Regions from separate parts of the Gracilibacillus sp. Marseille-QA3620 genome, predicted to be linked through region 2. Evidence: a T-box and tRNA genes for the amino acid it is inferred to sense, from the RefSeq annotation. Region 2 holds a T-box; the other holds one or more tRNA genes.

Region 1 (5,149 bases), 480 kb from region 2:
GAGTGCTTATTTACCATTGAAGGTGTAAATATGCAAAAATTGAAGACAAAATCAAGAATTATAATCATGATTAGCACCGCTTTTTTATTATTATTATTTATATATGGAGGTAATCATAAAACAGAGTTAGTAACGGAATTGGAAGAAAAATCGATTTCCAACAAACAATGGGCATTATTAAATAAAGCTCAAATGATAGAAGGTGTTAATGGAATTGAAAACTATGATATTAATGCTGTTAGTGCCTGGGAAATTTCAAAAGGAGATAGTGATATAATAGTAGGTGTACTTGATACAGGAATTGATATTTCAAATCCTATGATTTCTGAGAGTATCTTTGTGAATAGATATGAAATTGCAAACAATGATTTAGATGACGATAATAATGGCTTCGTGGATGATGTTAACGGCTGGGATTTTTATAACAACGACAACTCTGTTTATGATGATTATCTAGGGGATTATCATGGAACATTTATTACTTCTTTAATTGTGGGGGCTCATAAAAAGAGTAATGAAGTATGGGGGATAGCGCCAAACGTGAAAATTTTACCTCTGAAATTCATGAGAGGATCCTCGGGAAATCTTGACGATGCAATAAAAGCTTTGGATTATGCATATAGTTTGGGTGTTAGAATAATTAATTGTAGCTGGGATAACACTACTTATGATTATAATTTGTATGAAGTAATGAGGAAATATGATGATATACTATTCGTATGTTCATCTGGAAATGCAGGGAATGATTTAAAAAAAACACCTGCATATCCTTGTAATTTTGATTTAGATAATGTTTTATGTGTTGCAGCTGTAGATAATAAAGGTGAAATGTATGAATTTTCTGGGTACGGAACATCTAATTTAGTGGCAGCCCCTGGAAAAGATGTGTTAGGAATGTTACCAGAGGGAGATTATTTATACTCTGATGGCACATCATTTGCTACTGCTTATGTAACAGGGATTGCAGCATTGGTGAAAAGTACATACAAAGATATTAGTAGTGAAGACCTGGCTAAAATAATAAGAACTAGTCAAAGATCTATATATGATAATACAAATAGTAAAATGGAGAATAAAATAGTTGATGCTAAGTTAGCAATTGAAAAAGTTTTAAATCTCGATTAACTCAACTTTAAGGAAGGTCTTTATAACAGAATTATAGTAGAATTTATTATTCATATATAAAAAGACTAACTGTATACAGATTTCTGTTTTGTTATATCATGGAATTGATTTGTGTTAAAATATATTTAGCTTTAATATTCAATTTTTATGAGAAAGAGCTGATGTCATGACTTACTTAATGATTTTAATATTATTGGGCTTTTTGATTGTACAATTTGTATGGCTTAAACCTGCCACAAAAACAAAAACACTAATTTTACCGATTATATTTAGCGTAATTATTATTATATTTATAATATTTAAGTTGGATTTTGGGAATATGTTGTTTCCTTTCGTGATAACTGGAATTCTTCTTTGGGCATTATTTATTTGGAAGCTTTTTAAGTATAATTAAAGATTATAGAATGAGGTTGGCTAACTTTGATTTATCTTTATCCCGGAGATATGTGTCTGTCACGACCCAGTTTTTCTTGTTTCACAGAATGTTCCACAGGTGGTAAGTTTGTTTGAGTGAAAGGCTCTGTTTATGTATGGGGCCTTTTTTTAATTTCAAATTAATTTTAAATCTTTGGCATATAAAAAAGGTGCCAACATCAGATGAGAAACCTATACTCCTGTGTATGATAGCAGTATTCATGGGCTATTAATTTCTTTTATATAGGAAGAAAAACAAAATATCATTTCCATAATTTCCATATTGCAATCTAGTTGAATCCAGATTAAAATAAAAAAGCAGTCAACGAGAGAGCCTGAAAGAGAGAAGCACGAGGGCTGCAGGGGCGAGTTCTTCATGGCTCACCATTTATAAAACATGCGGGTGTGGCGGAATTGGCAGACGCACCAGACTTAGGATCTGGCGCCTTACGGCGTGGGGGTTCGACTCCCTTCACCCGCACTTAATATGCGGAAGTAGTTCAGTGGTAGAACACCACCTTGCCAAGGTGGGGGTCGCGGGTTCGAATCCCGTCTTCCGCTCCAATGCCAAGTACTATGCCGGGGTGGCGGAATTGGCAGACGCACAGGACTTAAAATCCTGCGGTAGGTGACTACCGTGCCGGTTCGAGACCGGCCCTCGGCACTCTCGAAATTTACCAAGTATGCGCCCGTAGCTCAATTGGATAGAGCGTTTGACTACGGATCAAAAGGTTAGGGGTTCGACTCCTCTCGGGCGCGCCATTATTTACGGGAAGTAGCTCAGCTTGGTAGAGCACTTGGTTTGGGACCAAGGGGTCGCAGGTTCGAATCCTGTCTTCCCGACCACTCTAACAATCATATGGGGCCTTAGCTCAGCTGGGAGAGCGCCTGCTTTGCACGCAGGAGGTCAGCGGTTCGATCCCGCTAGGCTCCACCACTTATACGGAGGAATACCCAAGTCTGGCTGAAGGGATCGGTCTTGAAAACCGAGAGGCGGGTCAAACCGCGCGGGGGTTCGAATCCCTCTTCCTCCTCCATCATAATTTCATAATGGTCCGGTAGTTCAGTTGGTTAGAATGCCTGCCTGTCACGCAGGAGGTCGCGGGTTCGAGTCCCGTCCGGACCGCCATTCATGATTAAATTAATGATCTATGATAACGAAAACTAATATGTCATGCCGGTGTAGCTCAATTGGTAGAGCAACTGACTTGTAATCAGTAGGTTGGGGGTTCAAGTCCTCTTGCCGGCACTCTTCATGACGGAGGGGTAGCGAAGTGGCTAAACGCGGCGGACTGTAAATCCGCTCCTTCGGGTTCGGCAGTTCGAATCTGTCCCCCTCCACCATCCAAATAGGGGCATAGTTTAAAGGTAGAACAGAGGTCTCCAAAACCTCCAGTGTGGGTTCAATTCCTACTGCCCCTGCCAAAATGGCGGCTGTGGCGAAGTGGTTAACGCATCGGATTGTGGTTCCGACATTCGTGGGTTCGATTCCCATCAGCCGCCCCATAGATGCGGGTGTAGTTTAGTGGTAAAACCTCAGCCTTCCAAGCTGATGATGAGGGTTCGATTCCCTTCACCCGCTCCAAAAAAGAATCATAACGGGCCTATAGCTCAGCTGGTTAGAGCGCACGCCTGATAAGCGTGAGGTCGATGGTTCGAGTCCATTTAGGCCCATATCATTATTCCGCAGTAGCTCAGTGGTAGAGCATTCGGCTGTTAACCGAACGGTCGTAGGTTCGAATCCTACCTGCGGAGCCATTTGGCCCCTTGGTCAAGCGGTTAAGACACCGCCCTTTCACGGCGGTAACACGGGTTCGAATCCCGTAGGGGTCATAAAACCATGTACAAGTTGTACATGGTTTTTTTCTATTTGCCGCCAATTTTCTAATAATAAAAGCTGAGAGAAAGATGGTCAAATTCCTTTTGTCTAAAACATAATACATTTTGAAAAGGCTTATATGTATCTAAATGAAAAAATAGATGAAACTTTAGTAATGCAGATAGTATAAAGTTAATCAATTTGAAAACAGTGCACACCATCATTCATGTGCACTGTTTTTATTATTCCCTCAATTCATTCCATTACTAATAAGCTCATTTACCCTACTATATTTTACAGTTATTCCTCTCTATGACATTGTGATATATTTACTATATGAAAATATAAAGAGGTGCTTTTGATTGAGTGACAAAGCAAAGCAGTTATTTGAATATTTATTAGCTGTGAATAACCTGCGTTTTAAGGTTATCCGTGAATATAAAGAGTATGAAAAAACGTGGACTAAGTCGGCCCTTGAAGAATACGGGGAAGGCGTGTTTTTAATGGGGGAGGGAGAAGATAGTGATGCTATTCTAGAAATACATCGGCAAACCGTGAGTGATGCCGATAGCACACCTCCCGATCCTGATGAGTCCATTAGGGAGTGGATTACCTACTCATATGATAACGAGAAGCATTCTCCGAAAATCCCTGATTCAAAGGTAATGACGGAAGGGGACACGCAGGTAGAAGTCCGCTTCGATGAAGATCCGAATCGGGTTAAACTTTTTAACGAATGGAAAGCAGCCTGGAGCGATTGGGCGGCTAATATGACAAGGATGAAAAGCGTTCAGGCTCTGTATGAACGTTTCTTTAAGCTGCATCAAGAATTCCAGGTGGAGGGTGAAGGACTGGAGCTGCTGTTAGGGCAGACCATTTTTACATGGAAACATGAAGTGGGGACCATTTCTCATCCTTTGTTCACGACCAAACTGGATATTGAGCTTGATGCTGATAAGGGAATCGTTATTGTGAAGCCAACGAATCAGGGTTATAAGCTTGAATTGAATATCTTGAGCGGGATTCCGCTTCCGAACAATGATGAAATCCAATTGATTAGTCAAACCGCACACTATCGAGATGTGTTCGAGGAAGATGTCCGTGATTTATCAAATCAATTTATGAACATCATTGATGCGAGTGGCCGTGTGGCGATGGGGGATGAACCAATCAATCCTTCCAAAGATCCTGTCGGCCATGTGGATGAATATGTCCTGATTCTTCGGAAAAAGGATAATCAAGTCCTCAAAAATGATTTAGAACAGATTATCGAATTGATGCAGCAGGAGGATTTTCAGGATCCAGCCACGATTGCCTCCATTGTCGGGGATGAAGTGAATTTTGATCAGAAAGAGAACAGCCTGAAGTGGGATAAGGTGGCGACGGATTTATATTTCCCATTGCCAGCCAATGAAGAGCAGAAGGAAATCGCGCGTCGCTTGGCAACGAATTACGGTCTGACGGTTCAAGGACCTCCTGGGACAGGGAAAACCCATACGATTGCGAATATCGTCTCTCACCTATTGGCCCATGGGAAGAAGATTCTCATCACGAGCCAAAAGGAAAATCCGCTGAAAGTGTTGAAGGAGAAAATCCCGGCGGAAATTCGGGATTTATGTGTGCCGGTTCTCGGTGGAGGAAGAGACTCTCTTAGAGAAATCGAGAACTCCATCCGGACCATCTCCGAACAACTCGGGAATCTATCGACCGAAAAGCTGGAAACGGAAATTGCGTGCGACAAGGAAGAGCTGGATAAGAGTCGACGAAAGGAAGCCAAGCTCAAACACCAGC
Region 2 (5,149 bases):
CGATCATAGCCGTTTTGTACTTGCTCCACTAAACGGTTTAGCTTGATCAGCATATATTGATCCACTTCACGAAGGTTTTCATAGCTTACTGCATCACTAGCAGCATTGAATCCATTCAAGTTTCCTAATAGGAAGCGGAATGTATTTCTGATTTTGCGGTACACTTCAGAAACTTGCTTCAAGATATTATCAGACACACGCACATCTGCTTGATAATCAACAGATGCTACCCATAGACGGAGGATATCTGCCCCCATTTGCTGGATAACTTTCAATGGATCGATTGTATTACCAAGTGATTTACTCATCTTACGGCCTTCTCCATCAAGTGTGAACCCGTGGGATAGAATGCCTTTGTACGGCGCCTTTCCTGTAACAGCTACAGCCGTCGTCAAGGAAGAGTTGAACCAGCCGCGGTATTGGTCAGAGCCTTCAAGGTATAAATCAGCTGGTCTGACGAGATCTTCTCTTGCCTCTAGGACTGATTGATGAGAAGAACCGGAGTCAAACCAAACATCCATGATATCCGTTTCTTTTGTAAATTTACCGTTCGGGCTGCCCTCATGAGTGAAGCCTTCAGGAAGAAGATCCTTCGCCTCTCTTTCGAACCAGACAGTAGACCCGTGCTCTTTGAATAATTGGGCTACATGCTCAATCGTTTCATCTGTAATAATCGCATCCCCGTTTTCTGCATAGAAGACCGGAATCGGAACGCCCCATGCACGCTGACGGGAAATACACCAGTCACCGCGGTCGCGTACCATATTGAATAGACGCGTTTCGCCCCATGCTGGAACAAATTTCGTTGCCTTGATTTGGTCAAGCAGCTGCTCCCTGATTTGATCAATTGAAGCAAACCATTGATCCGTAGCACGGAAGATGGTCGGTTTTTTCGTTCTCCAGTCATGCGGGTAGGAGTGTGTGATGAAATCTAGTTTTAGCAATGCGCCATTTTCAGCCAGCTTATCAGTGATTGCTTTATTTGCTTTATCATAGAACAAGCCTTCAAACCCTGGAGCTTCAGCTGTCATATGACCTTTCTCATCCACTGGAGCAAGTACGCCTAGATTGTATTTCTGACCGATCATAAAGTCATCTTCCCCGTGGCCTGGAGCGGTGTGTACGCAGCCAGTACCAGCATCAGTCGTAACATGCTCTCCGTTCATAACGAGGGAATCACGGCCATATAAAGGATGCTTAGCAACCGTGTATTCAAGCTCGCTTCCTTTAACGGTTTTCTCTACCTCAGCTGTTTCCCAGCCTAACGTTTCCTTCACAGAAGGCAATAGAGCTTCTGCCACAATATAGCGAGTCCCTTCTACGTTTACAACCACATAGTTTAAGCGAGGGTGTACGGAGATACCAAGGTTCGCCGGAATGGTCCAAGGGGTTGTTGTCCAGATGATGTATTTTGCATCCTCAGGCACCACGCCTTTTCCATCCTTTACATCAAAGGCTACATAGATGGATGCTGATTTCTTATCATGATATTCAATTTCTGCCTCAGCAAGTGCAGATTCACTTGACGGGGACCAATATACCGGCTTAAGGCCTTTATAAATATAGCCTTTCTTCGCCATATCACCGAATACCTTGATTTGCTCAGCCTCATATTCAGGCTTTAAGGTAATATAAGGATTTTCCCAATCCCCTCTAACGCCAAGGCGCTTGAATTGTTCACGCTGATTATGGATTTGTGTGTAGGCATATTCCTCACAAAGCTTACGGAATTCAGCAATAGACATTTCCTTGCGGTTCACTTTTTTATTTTTAGTTAGGGCCGTTTCAATTGGAAGACCATGTGTGTCCCAGCCAGGTACATATGGGGCATTAAAGCCGCTCATAGACTTATAGCGGACGATGAAGTCTTTCAGAATTTTGTTCATTGCATGCCCAATATGGATATTCCCATTTGCATATGGAGGGCCATCATGAAGGACAAACTTTGGAAGGTCTTTCGTGCGTTCCTGCACTTGTTTGTAGATATCTTCTTCATTCCATTTTTCTTGCATTTGAGGTTCTCTGTTTGGCAGATTCCCGCGCATTGGGAATTCTGTCTTCGGCATTAATAACGTGTCTTTTAATTCCATTCCATTCACTCCAGTCGAGATTCTACAATCTGTTAGAATCTTTTTAAAATACAAAAAGCCCTTCCATCCCGGTAAAGGGACGAAAAGGCTTGAATTTCCGCGGTACCACCCTTATAGAATACCATTCTGGTCAGAATAATATTCCGCTTGGAATTCGTAACGTGAATGACTCGCCTCATCCTACTCACCTAATCAAGAAAGGATTTCGAAAGAGGACTCGGGGATGATCTTCCATGCAGCGTCTTTTACCAGGCTCCCACCCTTCCCGGCTCGCTAAAAAAGATTGGCTGATGTACTGTTCCCGTCTTCGTTTTGTGATATTTTCAATTGATTCGTTAAGGTATTATATTCAATTATGACCTCAAAAGTCAAGAGGTCCTTACATTTCTTCTTCTAAATTAATATTAAGCTCGGTTGCATCGACATCATATTTCAAAAGCTTATCCCAATCCTCGCTGTTTAAGAGGTCAAGCTGAGCCTCAACGAGCATTTTAAAGCGCATTCTGAATACTTTTGATTGCTTTTTCAAATCTTCAATCTCAATAGCGATCTTTCTTGCTTTAGAGAGAGCTTCATTTACAATACGGTCAGCGTTCTTTTCGGCTTCCTTCATGATGAGCTTCGCTTCTTTTTGAGAGTTGCGTTTAACATCCTCTCCTGCTTCCTGTGCAATCACGATGGATTTATTCAAAGTCTCCTCAATGGTCGAGAAGTGCTCAAGGCGCTGTTCCAATTCTACAACTTTGTCTTCGAGTTCCTTCTTTTCTCTAATGACCAATTCATAATCCTTAATAATCTGGTCGAGGAATTCATTTACTTCGTCTTCATCGTAACCGCGGAATCCTCTGCCGAATTCCTTATTATGTATGTCTAGCGGTGATAATGGCATATACTGCACCTCCGAATACTAAGTCTTATCTATATTATTATACTATGCTTTCGACACGAATGGTGATAATCCTGTGAATTTCTCAATTATTTTTGTAATCCTATGACAACTTTCCATTTATCCTTTTTTGTTTTCCCCTCAATAGAAAGAAGTTTCATCCGGCCTGTTCCTCTTATGGAAAGAATATCACCTTGCTTCAATTCGTAGGAGGGGGATTCAATCTGACGATGGTTCACCTTGACACGGCCTTGCCCGATCAACAGCTGGCTTTTTTGACGGGAGAATGAGGCCGCATTTGCGATAATAGTATCTAAACGCAGTGATGATGACGTGATCGCCGCCTCCCTCCAAGTCTCCGTTACGTCAATGATTTTCTCATGGTTGATTGATTCACATTTCACACCTACATTGCCGACCTTTGTCAAATTAGCTTCCATATAAGGCGACACTGTCTTCGCGACCGCAAATTGAACCGTTTCTCCCTCAACCCATATATCACCATACATTTCCCTCTTTAACCCAAGTGACATCAGCGTCCCTAGTACTTGGCGATGATCAATCGTCGTGAATTTGGATGGATAGGACAACTGATAGAAAGCAATCTCATAGTCTTCCTCCTCCGGTGTATAATAGTCCGGATAAATCATCGCGCGCTTCCTTTCCGCATGAGGTGCCCCTCCGAAAAAGGAAACGAGTACATCTCCCCCTTTTCCAATGAGCATACGAATGATTTCTGCCTCACGCGGATTCAGGAAATCAGTCAATTTAGGTGCATATTGTTCCCTTACCTGATCAGCCCAGCCGAGCACTTGATCGATAAAGTCCTTCTCCTCTGGACGAAAATGCTGATAAATATCCATATTGGTCCTCCTTGCCGAAAAACAAAAGCTCCCAAGCCTTTTTCAGCGGGAGCTTACAGTTTTAGAAATAAAATTGTAAAGCGTAAATTCCTTGGCCTGCCAAATTTAAAACGATAATAGCCACTAATGGAGATAAATCAATCATGCCAAGCGGCGGAACAATCCTTCTAAATGGCTCAAGGAACGGCTCACAAATACGGGCAAGGAATGAGCCAATGCTCGACTCCCGTGCACCTGGGAACCAAGACATTAAAATATAAATAATTAATGCCCAGCTGTATATTTCTATTAAAGAACCTAGAATATTAATAATTAGACTCATTTATTTAACTACCACCTTACATCCTCCAGCTCATCCTCTTGCGCATAGCCGGAAATCGAACCAGAAACATCAACATTCTCAGGAGTACATAAAAAGATATTAGAGCCGATACGCTGAATATCCCCAGCAATTGCATAGACGGTACCGCTTAAAAAGTCTACGATACGGCGAGCCTGATCAGGAGAAATCCGTTGCAGGTTAACAACAACCCCGCGGCGGTTCTTGAGATGGTCGGCAATCTCCTGAGCATCGGCATACGCCCGAGGCTCAAGCAGAACTAATTTCGATGATTTCTGGATGCTTTGTAAACTTACGACATTTTGCTGTTTATGCGCTTGGTTCACTGCTTTATTTGTTGTTTTCATTGGAGTTGCTTCTTCTTTTTCTTGCACATATTCTTCTTCATATTCATATTCTTCATCATCAAGAGCAAAAAAAGTTTTCACTTTAGATACGATTGACATATTTTACACCTCTCTTTTATTCATTCCCTACCAGAGCAGTTCCAATTCTGACCATGGTTGAACCTTCTTCAACGGCAATCTCAAAATCATTTGACATTCCCATCGACAATTCGTGGCAAGGGGCATATGGCAACAATAAATTTTGTATTTGGACCTGCAGTTCTTTCAAATCTCTGAAACATTGTCGTATTTCAGCTTTATTATCGGTTAACGGAGCCATTGTCATTAATCCTATTACCCTGATTTTATCAAAACTTGCAAGTTGTTTAACAAATTCTATTGTTTCTTGAGGGGTTATTCCATGTTTAGTATCTTCTCCGCTGACATTGACCTGTACGAGACAATCGACAGGCTTCTCTGCCCTTTTTTGAATCTCTTCAGCAAGGGAGATACGGTCAAGCGAATGAATCACATTTACTTTATCGATGATGCTTTTGACCTTTCTTGATTGAAGCGAGCCGATGAAATGCCATACTGGCTGTTCGTCAAAAGAATCGCGTTTAGCGAGTATACCCTCAGAGCGG

The links. A T-box is a leader RNA that pairs with one kind of tRNA and senses whether it is charged. The one in region 2 lies ahead of ileS (isoleucine--tRNA ligase), so its partner is inferred to be a tRNA-Ile.
Region 1: it has a tRNA-Ile gene. The T-box ahead of ileS (isoleucine--tRNA ligase) is inferred to sense a tRNA for this amino acid. The anticodon was not compared.

The regions. Positions count from the first base shown of each region.
Region 1 covers NZ_CM143102.1:1,883,701-1,888,849, forward strand. Annotated here, with positions in the region: gene ACY8DX_RS09530 (S8 family serine peptidase) at 31-1,125, shown strand; tRNA gene ACY8DX_RS09535 (tRNA-Leu) at 1,939-2,020, shown strand; tRNA gene ACY8DX_RS09540 (tRNA-Gly) at 2,029-2,103, shown strand; tRNA gene ACY8DX_RS09545 (tRNA-Leu) at 2,118-2,203, shown strand; tRNA gene ACY8DX_RS09550 (tRNA-Arg) at 2,225-2,301, shown strand; tRNA gene ACY8DX_RS09555 (tRNA-Pro) at 2,309-2,385, shown strand; tRNA gene ACY8DX_RS09560 (tRNA-Ala) at 2,401-2,476, shown strand; tRNA gene ACY8DX_RS09565 (tRNA-Ser) at 2,484-2,576, shown strand; tRNA gene ACY8DX_RS09570 (tRNA-Asp) at 2,592-2,668, shown strand; tRNA gene ACY8DX_RS09575 (tRNA-Thr) at 2,716-2,788, shown strand; tRNA gene ACY8DX_RS09580 (tRNA-Tyr) at 2,800-2,883, shown strand; tRNA gene ACY8DX_RS09585 (tRNA-Trp) at 2,891-2,964, shown strand; tRNA gene ACY8DX_RS09590 (tRNA-His) at 2,970-3,045, shown strand; tRNA gene ACY8DX_RS09595 (tRNA-Gly) at 3,051-3,124, shown strand; tRNA gene ACY8DX_RS09600 (tRNA-Ile) at 3,140-3,213, shown strand; tRNA gene ACY8DX_RS09605 (tRNA-Asn) at 3,223-3,297, shown strand; tRNA gene ACY8DX_RS09610 (tRNA-Glu) at 3,301-3,372, shown strand; gene ACY8DX_RS09615 (AAA domain-containing protein) at 3,721-5,149, shown strand, end outside.
Region 2 covers NZ_CM143102.1:1,404,008-1,409,156, reverse strand. Annotated here, with positions in the region: gene ileS (isoleucine--tRNA ligase) at 1-2,090, opposite strand, end outside; T-box leader at 2,163-2,407, opposite strand; gene ACY8DX_RS07160 (DivIVA domain-containing protein) at 2,470-2,979, opposite strand; gene ACY8DX_RS07155 (YlmH family RNA-binding protein) at 3,066-3,839, opposite strand; gene ACY8DX_RS07150 (YggT family protein) at 3,901-4,161, opposite strand; gene ACY8DX_RS07145 (cell division protein SepF) at 4,170-4,625, opposite strand; gene ACY8DX_RS07140 (YggS family pyridoxal phosphate-dependent enzyme) at 4,642-5,149, opposite strand, start outside.